3 regions of the Luteibacter sp. SVR4-7G genome follow, and region 1 is predicted to be linked to each of the others. Evidence: predicted binding sites of a transcription regulator. Region 1 holds the regulator's gene; each other region holds the start of a gene.
What was found. Region 1 encodes sigma-54, which starts transcription at its own class of promoters, with help from an activator protein. Its sites were predicted from a motif close to TGGCACGNGCNTTGC; they were not measured.
Positions count from the first base shown of each region.

Region 1 (4,205 bases):
TTCGAGGGCTTCACGGCGGTGTGGCCGAACATCTCGCGGATGTTCAGCACGCCCAGGCCGCGCACTTCGAGCAGGTCCTGCAGCAGTTCGGGGCAGGCGCCATCGATGACGTCGGGCGCGATGAGGGTGAATTCGGTGGCGTCGTCGGCCACCAGGCGGTGGCCGCGGCTGATCAGTTCCAGGGCCAGCTCGCTCTTACCCGAGCCCGGCTCGCCGGTGATCAGCACGCCGATCGAGAACACTTCCAGGAACACGCCGTGCAAGGTGACCCGCGGTGCGAGCGTGCGCGCCAGGTGGTATTGCAGGTAGGTGAGCAGTTCGTGGCCGCGCTTCGTGCTCTGCCACAACGGCGTATCGGTTTCCTCGGCCACCTCGCGCAGGTCGGGCGGGATCGACTGGTCCTTCGTGACGATGAGCGCGGCCGGCTGGTAGGCGGCGATCTTGTGGATGGCCTCCCAGCGCTGGCGCGAATCCAGGCCGTCGAGGTAGTTCAGCTCCTCGGTGCCGATGATCTGCACCTTGTTCGGGTAGATCACGTTGAGGTAGCCCACCAGCGACGGGCGCCGGCTCTGCTTGGCATTGGGTTCGAGCACGCGGGATTCGCCGCGCATGCCGGCGGCCCAGCGCAGGGCCATGCGCTCGTGTACCCCGTCGAACAATTGTCTGGCGGTCAGCCGGTCCACGCTCGGGTCCCTTGGGACTTGGGAAGGAAAGGCCGGCAACGCGGGGGGCGTGCCGGCCTGGATCCTATTGTGCCATCAAGGGCGGGCGGACTGCCTGGGGTCAGGTGGCGGCGCGGGCCTCCCGGACCTCGCTGTTGTGGTGATCCTTGACCTTTTCTTTATGCTTCCGGAGCTGGTCGGCCAGCTTCGCGATCATGGCGTCGATCGCGGTGTAGAGGGTGTCGTTCTTGTTGTCGTCGTCCAGCCGAGCGATGCCGTCGGCGTGGAGCCGGGTGCCGGAGCAATGCAGGGTGCCGCCCGCCTTGTGCTCGTTCTTGTCGACGGAAAGGACGACGCTGAGGGCCGTGATGTTGTCGAAAAGGCGTTCGAAGCGACCGATCTGTTGCTCCACGCGCTCGCGCAGGGCGGGGGTGATCTGGATGTGCTGGCCGCTGATCTGGATTTGCATTGACGCCTCCTTCTTGCTGAGGGTGCCGCCTCGCGGCGACGAGACCGGAGCGACGGAGCGTCGCTCCTAAGCTTGAACTGTTTGGACCGTGGACCTCCGGTGGGGTTCCTTCGCGCCGTCAGTTGGCGCGCACGCGTTCACTGGAGCTGGGGATGCGCATCGCCTCCCGGTACTTTGCAACGGTACGTCGGGCGACCTGAATACCGCGTCGATGCAGTTCCTCGGCCAGGGCCTGGTCGGAGAGCGGGCGCCGGGCGTCCTCCGCTGTGATGAGCTTGCGCAGCATGGCCTGGATGGCCGTGGCGGAGGCGCTGCCGCCGTCCTCGGTGGCCACGCCGCTGGAAAAGAAGTGCTTGAGTTCGAAGGTGCCCCGCGGCGTGTGCATGTACTTGCGCGTGGTCACGCGTGAAATGGTCGATTCGTGCATGCCCACCTCCTCGGCAACTTCACGCAAAACCAACGGATGCATGGCCTCGGGGCCATAGTCGAGGAAGGCGCTCTGCCGGCGGACGATCACGTCGGCCACCTTCTGCAGGGTTTCGGCGCGCGATTGCAGGCTCTTCAGCAGCCAGCGGGCCTCCTGCAGCTGTCCCTTCATCCAGGTGGCGTCGTCGCCGCGTGCACGCGCGATCAGGTTGCAATAATGCTGGTTGAGACCCAGCCGCGGCTGGGCGTCGGGGTTCAGGCTGACCTGCCAACGGCCGTTCTCGCGCCGTGCGTAGACGTCCGGCGCCACGTATTCGACGGGCGTGGCGTCCAGCGCGGCGCCGGGACGCGGGTCGAGGCTGCGGATCAGCGCGGCGGCCGAGGCCACGTGCTCTTCGGGAGCCTTGAGCCGGCGGGCGATCTTGGCGATGTCGTTGCGGGCCAGCAGCTCGAGGTCCTCGTTCACGATGCGGATCGCGAGTTCGCGATGCGGCGTGTCGAGCGAGAACTGGGAAAGCTGGCAGAACAGGCAATCGCGCAGGTCCAGGCTGGCGACCCCGGTGGGATCGAAACGCTGCACGCGCTGGCGCACGGCTTCGACTTCCTCTGTTTTCGCCTGCAATTCGGCGGGCAGGGCGGCTTCCACGGCGGCGACGCCATCGCGCAGGTAACCGTCCTCGTCCAGCGCGTGGATGATCGCCGTGGCGATGGCGTGCTCTCGCGGCGAGAACTGGGACAGGTTGAGTTGCCATTCCAGGTGCTGCTGGAGGCTCTCCGGCGCCGCGTTCTGCGGCTCGAAGCCATCCTCGTCCATGCCGCTGGCGCGCGAGGACGTGCCGGTATATTCGCTGGTATCGCCCTGGAAACGGTCGTCGTCCCACTCGGGAACGAGTTCCTCGGCAGGGGAGGCGGTGGAGTCTTCGTCTTCCTTGGGCGCCTTGGCCGGGGGTTCGTCGCGCGCGGGGAATTCGGCCGCGTCGTAGCCGTTCTCGTCCGGCGTGTCGCCCTCGGCATCGGATTCGGCATCTTCCGCGAACTCGAGCAACGGGTTGCTTTCCGCGATCTGGCGGAGTTCGGCCTCGAGCTCCAGCTGCGACAACTGCAGCAGGCGGATAGCCTGTTGCAGCTGCGGTGTCAGCGTGAGCTGCTGATGGAGGCGAAACTGGAGTCCGGGTTTCATGCCTTCGACGCTTGGGGTTCCCGAACCATCCTAACCCCTACCGGTGACCCAAACCAGCGGCCGGGCGGGCTAGCCCGGCCAGCCGTCCGTCATATCCGGAATTCGCGGCCCAGGTACACCTCGCGCACCTTTTCGTCGGCGAGGATATGCTGGGGCGTGCCCCGCGAGAGCACCTCGCCGTCGTTCAGGATGTACGCACGGTCGCAGATGCCGAGCGTTTCGCGCACGTTATGGTCCGTGATCAGCACGCCGATGCCGCGTTCCTTGAGGTGGCGGACGATGCGCTGGATCTCGCCGACGGAAATCGGATCGACGCCCGCGAACGGCTCGTCGAGGAGCATGTAGCGCGGCCGGGCCGCGAGCGCCCGCGCGATCTCGACGCGACGGCGCTCGCCGCCGGAAAGGCTGATGCCCTTCTGCTCGGCGATGTGCGCGATCTTGAGTTCGTCGAGGAGGCTTTCCAGTTCGTCCTCGCGTTGTTTCTGGCTCATGCCCTCGCGCAGTTCGAGCACCGCCAGGATGTTGTCGGCCACGCTGAGCCGGCGGAACACGGAGGCTTCCTGCGGGAGGTATCCGATGCCGAGTTTGGCGCGGGAATGCATTGGCAGGCCGGTGATGTCCTGCTGGTCGAGCTTGATCGAGCCGGCGTCGGCCTGGATCAGGCCCACCACCATGTAGAAGCAGGTGGTCTTGCCGGCGCCGTTGGGGCCGAGCAGGCCGACCACCTCGCCTTCACGGATGGAAAAGGCGAAATCGCGGACTACCTGGCGCGCGCGAAAGCGCTTCTGCAGGCCTTGGGCTGAAAGCATCGGGTCAGGGCTTCTTGGTGTCGGAGGCCGGGTTCGCCTGGTTCGCCGGCTTCGCCGGTTTCGCGGGGGTGGCGGGCGCGCCAGGCGGCTTGTTCTTCGGCTGGAAGGTCATGTGCACGGGGGCGCCGCCGGTGCTCTCGCCCGTCATCGTGCTGTCCTTGGTGTTGTAGGTGAGCTTGTCGCCCTCGGCGCTGCCCTTCGCCGGCTGTTTGACCTTCGCGTTGCCCGTGAGCACCGCGAAATCCTGGTCGATCTTGTAATCGATATTGCTCGCCTGGCCGTCCATCGGCTGGTCCTGGTCGTCCAGCTGGTGGATGGTGGCGGGGCTGCCGTCGACGATGACGCGGGTGAGCTGGTTGTCGGCGTCGAGGAAGCCGGTGGCCTTGGTGCCCGTGATCTTGAGCGTGCCCTGCGTGAGTATCACGTTGGTAGTCCAGATGACCTTGCCCGGCTGGCCGTTCTGTGGGCCCTGGGAGCCGTCGAACGACTTCGACTTGACGTCGGCCAGTTGATCGCGATCGGACTGCTTGGCCGAGACGGACGTGCTCGCCAGGAGCGCCATGCCGAGCGCCGCAATGACGGCCTTAGCGCTTGCGCGGCTGGTAGACGGTGTGGACTGCATCGAGGAGCTCCAGGTGCTTGGTGTCGAGATTGGCGCG
Region 1 is NZ_JBPGXO010000029.1:25,199-29,403, reverse strand. It holds gene hprK (HPr(Ser) kinase/phosphatase) at 1-683, opposite strand, end outside; gene hpf (ribosome hibernation-promoting factor, HPF/YfiA family) at 784-1,131, opposite strand; gene ACR9ZH_RS12235 (RNA polymerase factor sigma-54) at 1,250-2,737, opposite strand; gene lptB (LPS export ABC transporter ATP-binding protein) at 2,827-3,546, opposite strand; gene lptA (lipopolysaccharide transport periplasmic protein LptA) at 3,551-4,168, opposite strand; gene lptC (LPS export ABC transporter periplasmic protein LptC) at 4,131-4,205, opposite strand, start outside.

Region 2 (4,205 bases), on a different contig from region 1:
GCTGCGCCGTGCCGACCTGCGTGCCGTCCACGGTCATGTACGCGTTCCACGTGTTCGGATTGGTCGCGTCCTTCACGTAGTAGACGTTGGTGGTATGCGTGGCGCCCAGCGAGTCGTAGGACTGGAAGGTGGACAGGTAGTTGTAGGTCTTGTCGTTGGCCGGATCGAACGCGCCGCCGGTCGGCGCCGTGGCGCTGGCGGAGAGGTTGGCGGTGAGCGAGACCTTGGTGCTGGCCTTCGCCGGGCTGGAGCCGCTGGTGATCTTGAGGTCGGTGAGCGCACTGATGTCGAAGCCGCCCGCCGCCGACGGCGGATAGGCCTGCACGAACTGTCCGGTGGCCGTGACGATGTTGCCTTCGTCGTCCGGATGGAAGTTGCCGGCGCGCGTATACGAATAACCGGCGCCGTCGCGGATGGTGAAGAAGCCCGCGCCGCTGAGGCCGAAGTCGTACGAGTTGCCGGTCTGGGTGAGGTTGCCGTCGCTGAACTGCTGGGCGATGTTGGTCAGGCGCACGCCACTGCCCGCGGCGTTGGCGGAAAGGTTTTCGCCGGCCACCGAATAGACCTGAGAGAACTCGGCGCGCGAGCCCTTGAAGCCTACGGTGTTGACGTTGGCGATGTTGTTCGCGGTGACTTCCAGGTCGGAAGACGCCGCGTTGATGCCGCTGAGGGCGATTTCGAAAGGCATGGTGGGTTTCCTCGCTGGACTTACAGGATTTGCGCGATCTGGCTGAGCAGGGCGCCGCCGTAGCCGGCCACCTGCAGGTATGTACCGTCGGTGCCCGAGGCACCCACGCCTTCCACCTTGCCGCGAACGAAGGTGTCGATCGCGGTTCCGCCGGAAGTAGCGGAGATCTGGTAAACGCCGTCGTTCAACTGCGTGCCGTCGTCGGACTTGCCGTCCCAGGAGAACTTGACGAGGCCGGCGTCGGGCTGGCCGAGAGCGATGGTGCGGACCACGTTGCCGGCCTGGTCCTTGACCTGCACGTTGACGTAGGTGCCCGAACTGCCGACGTTCACGGCGCCGTTGAGCGTACCGTCGGTGAGCTTGCCTGCCGTGGACGGCACCAGCACCTCCTGGCCGACCAGCGATGCGGCGCGCACGAACTGGTCGCCGCTGAGGTTGGTCGCGAGCGAATCGAACGACTGCTGCAGTTCCTGGGTGGCGGCCACCTGCGAGAACTGCGCCATCTGGGCCACCATCTGCGTGGAGTCCATCGGCTTGGTCGGGTCCTGGTTGGTCATTTGCGTGACCATGAGCTTCAGGAAATCGGACTGGCTCAAGGTCTGCTGCTGCAGCTGGCTCGACGAGGATTGCTGTGGCGAGGGGTTGCCGGTTACGGAGTCGACTGCCATGGATGGGGCCCTTACTTGCCGAGGTCCAGCGTCTTCTGCATGAGCGTCTTTGCGCTGTTCATGACTTCGACGTTGTTCTGGTAGGAGCGCGACGCGGAGATCATGTTGACCAGTTCGTCGACCGGATTGACGTTGCTCGAGTACACGTAGCCATTGGCGTCCGCGAGCGGATTGGAAGGCTCGTAGCGCGACTGGATGGGCGCCTGGCTTTCCGTGACGCCCAGCGTGCGCACGCCGGCGTTTTCCATTTCGCCGTTGACCTGCTGCTGCACGGCGGAAAAGAGCGGCTGCTTCGCGTGGTAAGCCGCGGCTTCGCTGCTGGCGAGGCTGTCGGCGTTGGCCATGTTGCTGGCGGTGGTGTTGAGGCGGGCGGACTGCGCGGCCATGCCGGACCCGGCGACGTCGAAAATCCTGAGCAGGCTCATGAGGCGGACCCGGTGATGGCCAGGCGCATGGTGTGGATCTGGCCGTTGATGAAGCCAAGCGAAGCCTGGTAGTGGATGGCGTTCGCGGCGAACTGGGCCTGTTCGACCTGGGTGTCGACCGTGTTGCCGTCCATCGTCGGCTGGGTTTCCGCCCGGTAGGCGAGCTTGCCGGCATCGGCCAAGGCGACCGCGGGGTTGCCACCGATGTGGCCCGGCTCGGTGGCAGTCATCGGCAGCGCGTTGCCTTCCACCGCACCGGTGGCGGCCTGCATGGCCTTGCGGAAATCGAGGTCGCGGGCGAGGAAGCCCGGAGTGTCGGCATTGGCGAGGTTAGAGGAAATTACCTCGGCACGGCGCTGCCACAGGCCGAGGGCCTGCGCATGGACGCCGAACAACGCATCGGGTTTGTCGATCATGGGCGCTGCCCCCTCGTGACTTGGCAAGGGAGCTCGAGCAATTCGCGTGCCATGGCTGCGGCGAGGGCATAAAACGGCGCCGTGGCGCGGTCTCGGACGGTTCGCGGCAGCCAGGCGACGGAAATCCGACGCACTTCCGGGTCACGAAACGACGGAGAACCGCCGTTCGTCACATCCTGTGGGATCTGGCTTTGAACCTTGTGGGAGCCGGGCTATGCCGGCGATCCCGCGGCAGCGGGCAAGCTAGCCGCGAGCACCCATCGCCGATGAATCGGCTCCCATACTGTTCTGCCGCTGGCGGGAGGACCCGGATCAGGCTGGCAGGAGGTCCAGGACGGCGGTCGCCAGCACATCCGGCTGGAACTTCGCGATGAAACGGTCCGCCCCGACGCGGGCTACCATCGCCTCATTGAACACGCCGCTCAGGGAGCTGTGCAGCAGGACCTTGAGATGGCGCAGCTGCGCGTCTTCGCGGATGGCGCGGGTAAGCGCGTAACCGTCCATCAGTGGCATCTCGATGTCGGAAACCACGAGCGCTACCCGGTCTTCGGCAGGCCCCATCGTCAGCGTACGGAGGAGGTCGAGGCCCTCGCTGCCGTCCTTCGCCACGATGCATTCCAGGTCCAGCTTGCGGAACAGGTCGACCAGCTGGGTGCGCGCCACCATGGAGTCATCCACCACCAGCAGCCGCCGGTTGCCGGCCTGCTGCACATGGGCCGCCTGCTGCACGCGGTCGGAAACCTCCACGGCCCGCGGATCGACACTGGCCAGCACCTGCTCCACGTCGACGATTGCGAGCAGTTCGCCGTCGAGCCGCGTCACCGCATTCACCCGCGCTCCATAACCCAGGGCCGAAGGCGGTGCCGCCATCTGCGCGCCGTCCACATGCACGATGCGATCCACATCTGAGACGAGGAACCCCTGCACCGAGCGATTGAACTCGGTGACGATGAGGTGCGCGGTGTCCACGCTCGCCAGCGGCGGGTAGCCCATGGCGGCGGCGAGGTCGATTACCGGAATGGTATTGCCCCGGTAGTCGAAACTGCCCGAGACCAGCGCGTGCATGCTCGGCATCCGCTCCAGCGGCGGCCGGCGCAGCACTTCGCGCACCTTGAACACGTTGATGCCGAAGGCCTGGCGATCGCCCAGGCGGAACAGCAGCATCGCCACCCGGTTGTGGCCGGCCAGGCGGGTGAAGGTATCCACGGTATCGAGGAGCGGTCGGGCCATGGGCTGCGTGCATTTCTGGAAGTGTCGCGACCCGTATCGGCCGCATGCACGGTTTCTGTAGGAGCGCGCCTGCGCGCGACATCATTTGAGGCCGTGAGCCGCAGGCCCTGCTGCTCCTGGCGAAAAGATGTCGCGCGCAAGGCGCGCTCCTACAACGGCTGGCATGTGGATTGCATGACTCAAGAAAAGCTGGCTCCGACCGATCTATCAAGCCGACCATCCGTAGAGCGAAAGCGAAATCATGACCCTCCTCTGGAGCCAGCACGTCCGCCTCCTCGCCCATGCCGCCGCCAGCGGCGACGCGGCGCGTGTCCGCACGTTGGCCGCGCAGTATCCGGCCGCCGCCAGCGCGCTCGGCGCGCTGCTCAAGCCCGCGGAGCCGCGTGCCGTGGCGGCCACGACGATCCAGGCCATCGAGCAGCAGGGCATGGCGCTGGCCACCAGCCAGGCGCTCGGCAGCACCCTCCTCGAACTCGGCACCGCCGTCGAAGGCGCGCGCGATACCGCCGGGCGTTTGACGGAAGCCAGCGCCAGGATTTCGACGGCGCTCGATCAGGCCCACGCCGGGGTCGCCGGCATGGCCGACGCCGGCAACCAGGGCCAGGCAACGACGGCCGAGCTCGACGGCCAGCTGCGCCTCCTGCGCAGCGCCCTCTCTGGCATGAGCCGCAATCACGCCAAGTTCTCCGAATACTTCACGGCCATCCGCAAGCTCACCGCCACCGTGCAGGACATCGCCCACCAGACCAACCTCGTGGCGCTCAACGCCGCGATCGAG
Region 2 is NZ_JBPGXO010000010.1:41,117-45,321, forward strand. It holds gene flgE (flagellar hook protein FlgE) at 1-688, opposite strand, end outside; gene ACR9ZH_RS05700 (flagellar hook assembly protein FlgD) at 709-1,356, opposite strand; gene flgC (flagellar basal body rod protein FlgC) at 1,368-1,781, opposite strand; gene flgB (flagellar basal body rod protein FlgB) at 1,778-2,197, opposite strand; gene ACR9ZH_RS05715 (chemotaxis protein) at 2,510-3,427, opposite strand; gene ACR9ZH_RS05720 (methyl-accepting chemotaxis protein) at 3,669-4,205, shown strand, end outside.
Region 2: a site for sigma-54 is predicted at 2,235-2,249, ahead of flgB (flagellar basal body rod protein FlgB). Genes of this name have one in related genera too.

Region 3 (4,205 bases), on a different contig from region 1:
CCGCCAGGTTTACTCGGCGTACCGCCAACAGCGCGACCTCATCGCCGTAGGCGCCTACCAGAAGGGCAGCGACCCGCGCACCGACGAGGCGATCGCGCTTTATCCGCGGCTGTCGGCCTTCCTCCAGCAGGAAACCGACGTGCCGGTGAGTCTTGAAGAGGCTGAAGCCGGCCTCGCTGAAGCCACCCAGGTGACCTGATGCCCTCGCGTGCTGACCGCCTGCAACCTGTCGTGGACCTCGCCGCCGAGAAGGCCGAGGACGCCACGCGTGCGCTCGCCACGCAGCAGCGCGCACTGGCCGACGCGGAGCGCCAGCTCGTCGAACTGCGCCGTTACCGCAACGAATATGCAGAGATGCCTGACGGGATCGGTGTCAGCGCGTTGCTCAACCGTCAGCAGTTCCTGCAGAAGATCGACCTGGCCATCGTCCAGCAGCTGACCGAGGTGCAGCGCCGCGAGCGCGCGCTCGAGCGCGCGCGGGGCGAATGGACGGACGCGCGCGGCCGCGCGAAGGCGCTGGATACCGTGACCTCGAAATACCGGGAGCAGGAACGCAGGACGCAGGATCGCCGCGAGCAGGAGCAGGCCGACGAGCGCTCGCAATATCGCCGTTCGCCGCGGAACGAAGACGGAGAGACCATCGCATGAACAACGCCACCATAGCCCTCAATGTTGTCCGTCCGCCCGCACCGCCGGTTCCGGCTCCTGCACAGGACGACGCACAGCCTTCGAAGCGGTTCGACGCCGCGCTGGACGCCGCGCACGCCGATGCGCGGGCGCCGCACGGCCAGCCCGAAAACGCCGCGAAGGACAAGGACGCGCCGCCGCCGGCAAAGGCCGAGGAGGCCAAGCCGACCGGCAAACAGGACGACAAGCCGGCGAAGAAGGACGACGAGTCCAACGATGGCACGTCGATCGCTACCACGATGCTCTCGCTGATCGGGGTGCCCCCGGGTGTGACGAACGCGGCCGCCAGGGCACTGGGCTCCGTGAAGGACGCTGGCGCCACCGGGGCGGTCGGCACCGCTGCCGCGGCCGGTACAGCGGCGTCGCTCGCCGGCATCCTTCCGGGTGCCGTGGCGATCGATGCCGATGCTGCGGCGGGCCTCAAGGACGCGGCTGCCGCATCCCCGGGCCTGACCCTGGGCGCATTGGCCGCGGGTGCCGTGGCGGGGCCCGCGGGCACGCCAGCGTCCTTCGCCACCTTGCTGGCGACCCAGGGCGAGGCGAAAGCGGTGAAGGACGACAGCTCGTCCATCGATGCAGCGAACGGGAGTCCCATGCCGTTCGCGCATGCGCAAGGCATCGGGCAGGGTGCGAACTCCGTCCTGCAACTGCAGGCGACCCAGCCCGCCACGTCCCCGCAGTTCGCCCAGGAACTGGGCGAGCAGATCGCGTGGATGGGCTCGGGCCAGGTGAAGGAAGTGCGGATCAAGCTGCATCCGGAAGAGCTCGGCAGCATGGATGTCCGGGTCAACCTCGACGGCGGCAAGGTAAACGTCGCCGTCATGGCCCAGCATCCCGCCGCGGTGCACGCCGTGCAGCAGACGCTCTCGCAGCTCGACAGCATGCTCGCCCACCATGGTCTCTCGCTCGGACAGACCGACGTAGGCCAGCGCCAGGCAGGGCAGGGCGCCGACGGTGGCAACGGCAGTGCGTCGGGAGAGTCCGGCGATGCCGGCTCGACCGGTGTCGAAACCCTCGCCACCTCGCGTGTCTCCCGAGGCCTCGTCGACGAGGTCGCGTAGTGTAGGAGCGCGCCTGCGCGCGACATCTTTCGCCCCGTTTCCCAATCTTGCGCGCCAGCTCCAGGGATATCGCGAAAAGATGTCGCGCGCAGGCGCGCTCCTACAGTCAAAGTTTCGACGTTTCGGGCTGGCACGACGATTGCACGTCACCTGTAAGCTCCACGCATCAACGCATTCGCAAGAGGTTTATCCCGCATGGCCGCAGCACCCAAAGAAGCCACCGAAGGCACTCCGAAGAAGAAAAAGAAGGGCAGCCTGCTGCTCATCGGCGCGCTGATCGTGCTCGTTGCCGGCGGCTTGGGCGGCTGGATGCTGATGAAGGGTGGCAAGTCCACGGCGGAAGGCGCGGCGGTGAAGTCGAAGCCGGCGATCTATCTCCAGCTCGATCCCGCCTTCGTCGTCAACTTCCAGGATGCGGCGGCGCTGCGCTTCCTCCAGGTCGGCGTGAACGTCATGTCCTATGACCCGGAAGCGATCGCCGCGGCGAAGGAAGCCGATCCCGAAATCCGCAACGCGCTGCTGATGCTGTTCTCCGCGCAGGACGTCAAGACCCTCTCCGACGTGAAGGGCAAGCAGAAGCTGCAAGCGGCCGCCCTGGCCGAGATCCAGCGCGTGCTGAAGGAAAAGATCGGCCGCCCGGGCGTCGACGCCGTCTATTTCACCAGCTTCATCATGCAGTGACGGGCGCGCGGCCATGAGCGACATCCTCACCCAGGAAGAAATCGATGCCCTGCTGGCCGGCGTGGAAGGCGGCGCGGTCGAGACCGAGGTCGAACTTCCGCCGCCCGGCGGCATCCAGGACTACGATTTCACCCAGCAGGACCGCATCGTCCGCGGGCGCCTGCCCACGCTGGAAATGGTCAACGACCGTTTCGCACGCTACTTCCGCGCGAACCTGTTCAACGTGCTGCGCAAGGCGTGCGAGGTGTCGGTCCTCGGCGTGAAGATGACCAAGTTCAACGAGTACGTGCACTCGCTGGCCGTGCCCAGCAACCTCAACCTCATCCGCATCAAGCCGCTGCGCGGCACCGCGCTGATGGTGTTCGAGCCGCGCCTGGTCTTCACCGTCATCGACAACTTCTTCGGCGGCGACGGCCGCTACCACGCGCGTATCGAGGGTCGCGATTTCACGCCCACCGAGAACCGCGTGATCCAGATCGTGCTGCAGGAAGCCTTCGGCGCCATGGCGGAAGCCTGGGCGCCCGTGCTGAAGATGAACTTCGAGTTCCTCAACTCGGAGATCAACCCGCAGTTCGCGAACATCGTGAGCCCCACCGAGACCGTGGTCGTGTCGCGGTTCCACATCGAGCTGGACGGCGGTGGCGGCGAAGTGCACCTGACGCTGCCGTATTCCATGGTGGAACCGATCCGCGAGCTGCTCGACGCCGGCGTGCAGAGTGACCGCGCCGAGCGCGACGAGCGCTGGATCCAGAACCTGCACGAGGAGATCCTCGATGCCGAGGTGGAGATCACCTCGATGCTGGCCGAGGCGAGGCTCACCATCGGCGACTTCCTGCACCTGCGCAAGGGCGATGTCATTCCCATCAGCCTGCCGGAAACGGCAACTGTCTTCGCCGAGGACGTGCCGATCTTCCGCGGCCGCATGGCCAATTCGAATGGCAACAAGGCCGTCCAGTTCGAATCCCTGCTGCGCCGTAGCGCGCCGCGGTCCACCCCGGTGCCCGTCCAGCCGATGACCGAGCCGGCCTGACGGCAACGGTATTGTAGGAGCGCGCACCGCGCGCGACATCTTTTCGCCTCAGTTCCGAAGCTTGCGCGCCAGCTCCAGGGTTCGGCCTCAAAACATGTCGCGCGCAGGCGCGCTCCTACGGCGGAGTTGGGGGTGTCCCGTCAATGACCCGTCGCGGTGACTAACTGCCGTCGAGCGTCAGGTTTCCGTCTGCCGTGCCGCGTCACCTTTTTGCACGTCCCGCCGAGCCGCTCGCAAGTGGCTGATGTGGCTTCAAAATCACATCGCCACGTTGTTCCGCCCCCATGGCACGCCGCTTGCTTTGAAGGCTTTGCACCCAGCACTGGCCTCTCGGAGCCGACATGAACGAAACCACCCTCGACGAACTGGAAGCCGGCAGCGACGCAGCCTTTGCGTCCTCCATCGGTCTCGGCAACGAGGTGAACCTGGACGTCATCCTCGACGTGCCGGTCACCATGGCCATGGAGGTCGGTCGCACGAAGATCAGCATCCGCAACCTGCTCCAGCTCAACCAGGGCTCGGTGGTCGAGCTCGACCGCGCCGCCGGCGAACCCCTCGACGTGTTCGTCAACGGCACCCTCGTCGCCCACGGCGAAGTGGTCGTCATCAACGAGAAGTTCGGTATCCGGCTGACCGATGTGATCAGCCCGGCTGAGCGCGTCCGCAAGCTGCGGTGATCCCGATGCGCCGTACCCTCGCCGCCCTGTCGGGCGGCCTGCTTCCTTGCGCCCTGATGGCGGCGCCGG
Region 3 is NZ_JBPGXO010000010.1:17,612-21,816, reverse strand. It holds gene fliI (flagellar protein export ATPase FliI) at 1-199, shown strand, start outside; gene fliJ (flagellar export protein FliJ) at 199-648, shown strand; gene ACR9ZH_RS05595 (flagellar hook-length control protein FliK) at 645-1,748, shown strand; gene ACR9ZH_RS05590 (flagellar basal body-associated FliL family protein) at 1,944-2,429, shown strand; gene fliM (flagellar motor switch protein FliM) at 2,443-3,459, shown strand; gene fliN (flagellar motor switch protein FliN) at 3,801-4,136, shown strand; gene fliO (flagellar biosynthetic protein FliO) at 4,142-4,205, shown strand, end outside.
Region 3: a site for sigma-54 is predicted at 1,877-1,891, ahead of ACR9ZH_RS05590 (flagellar basal body-associated FliL family protein). Genes of this name have one in related genera too.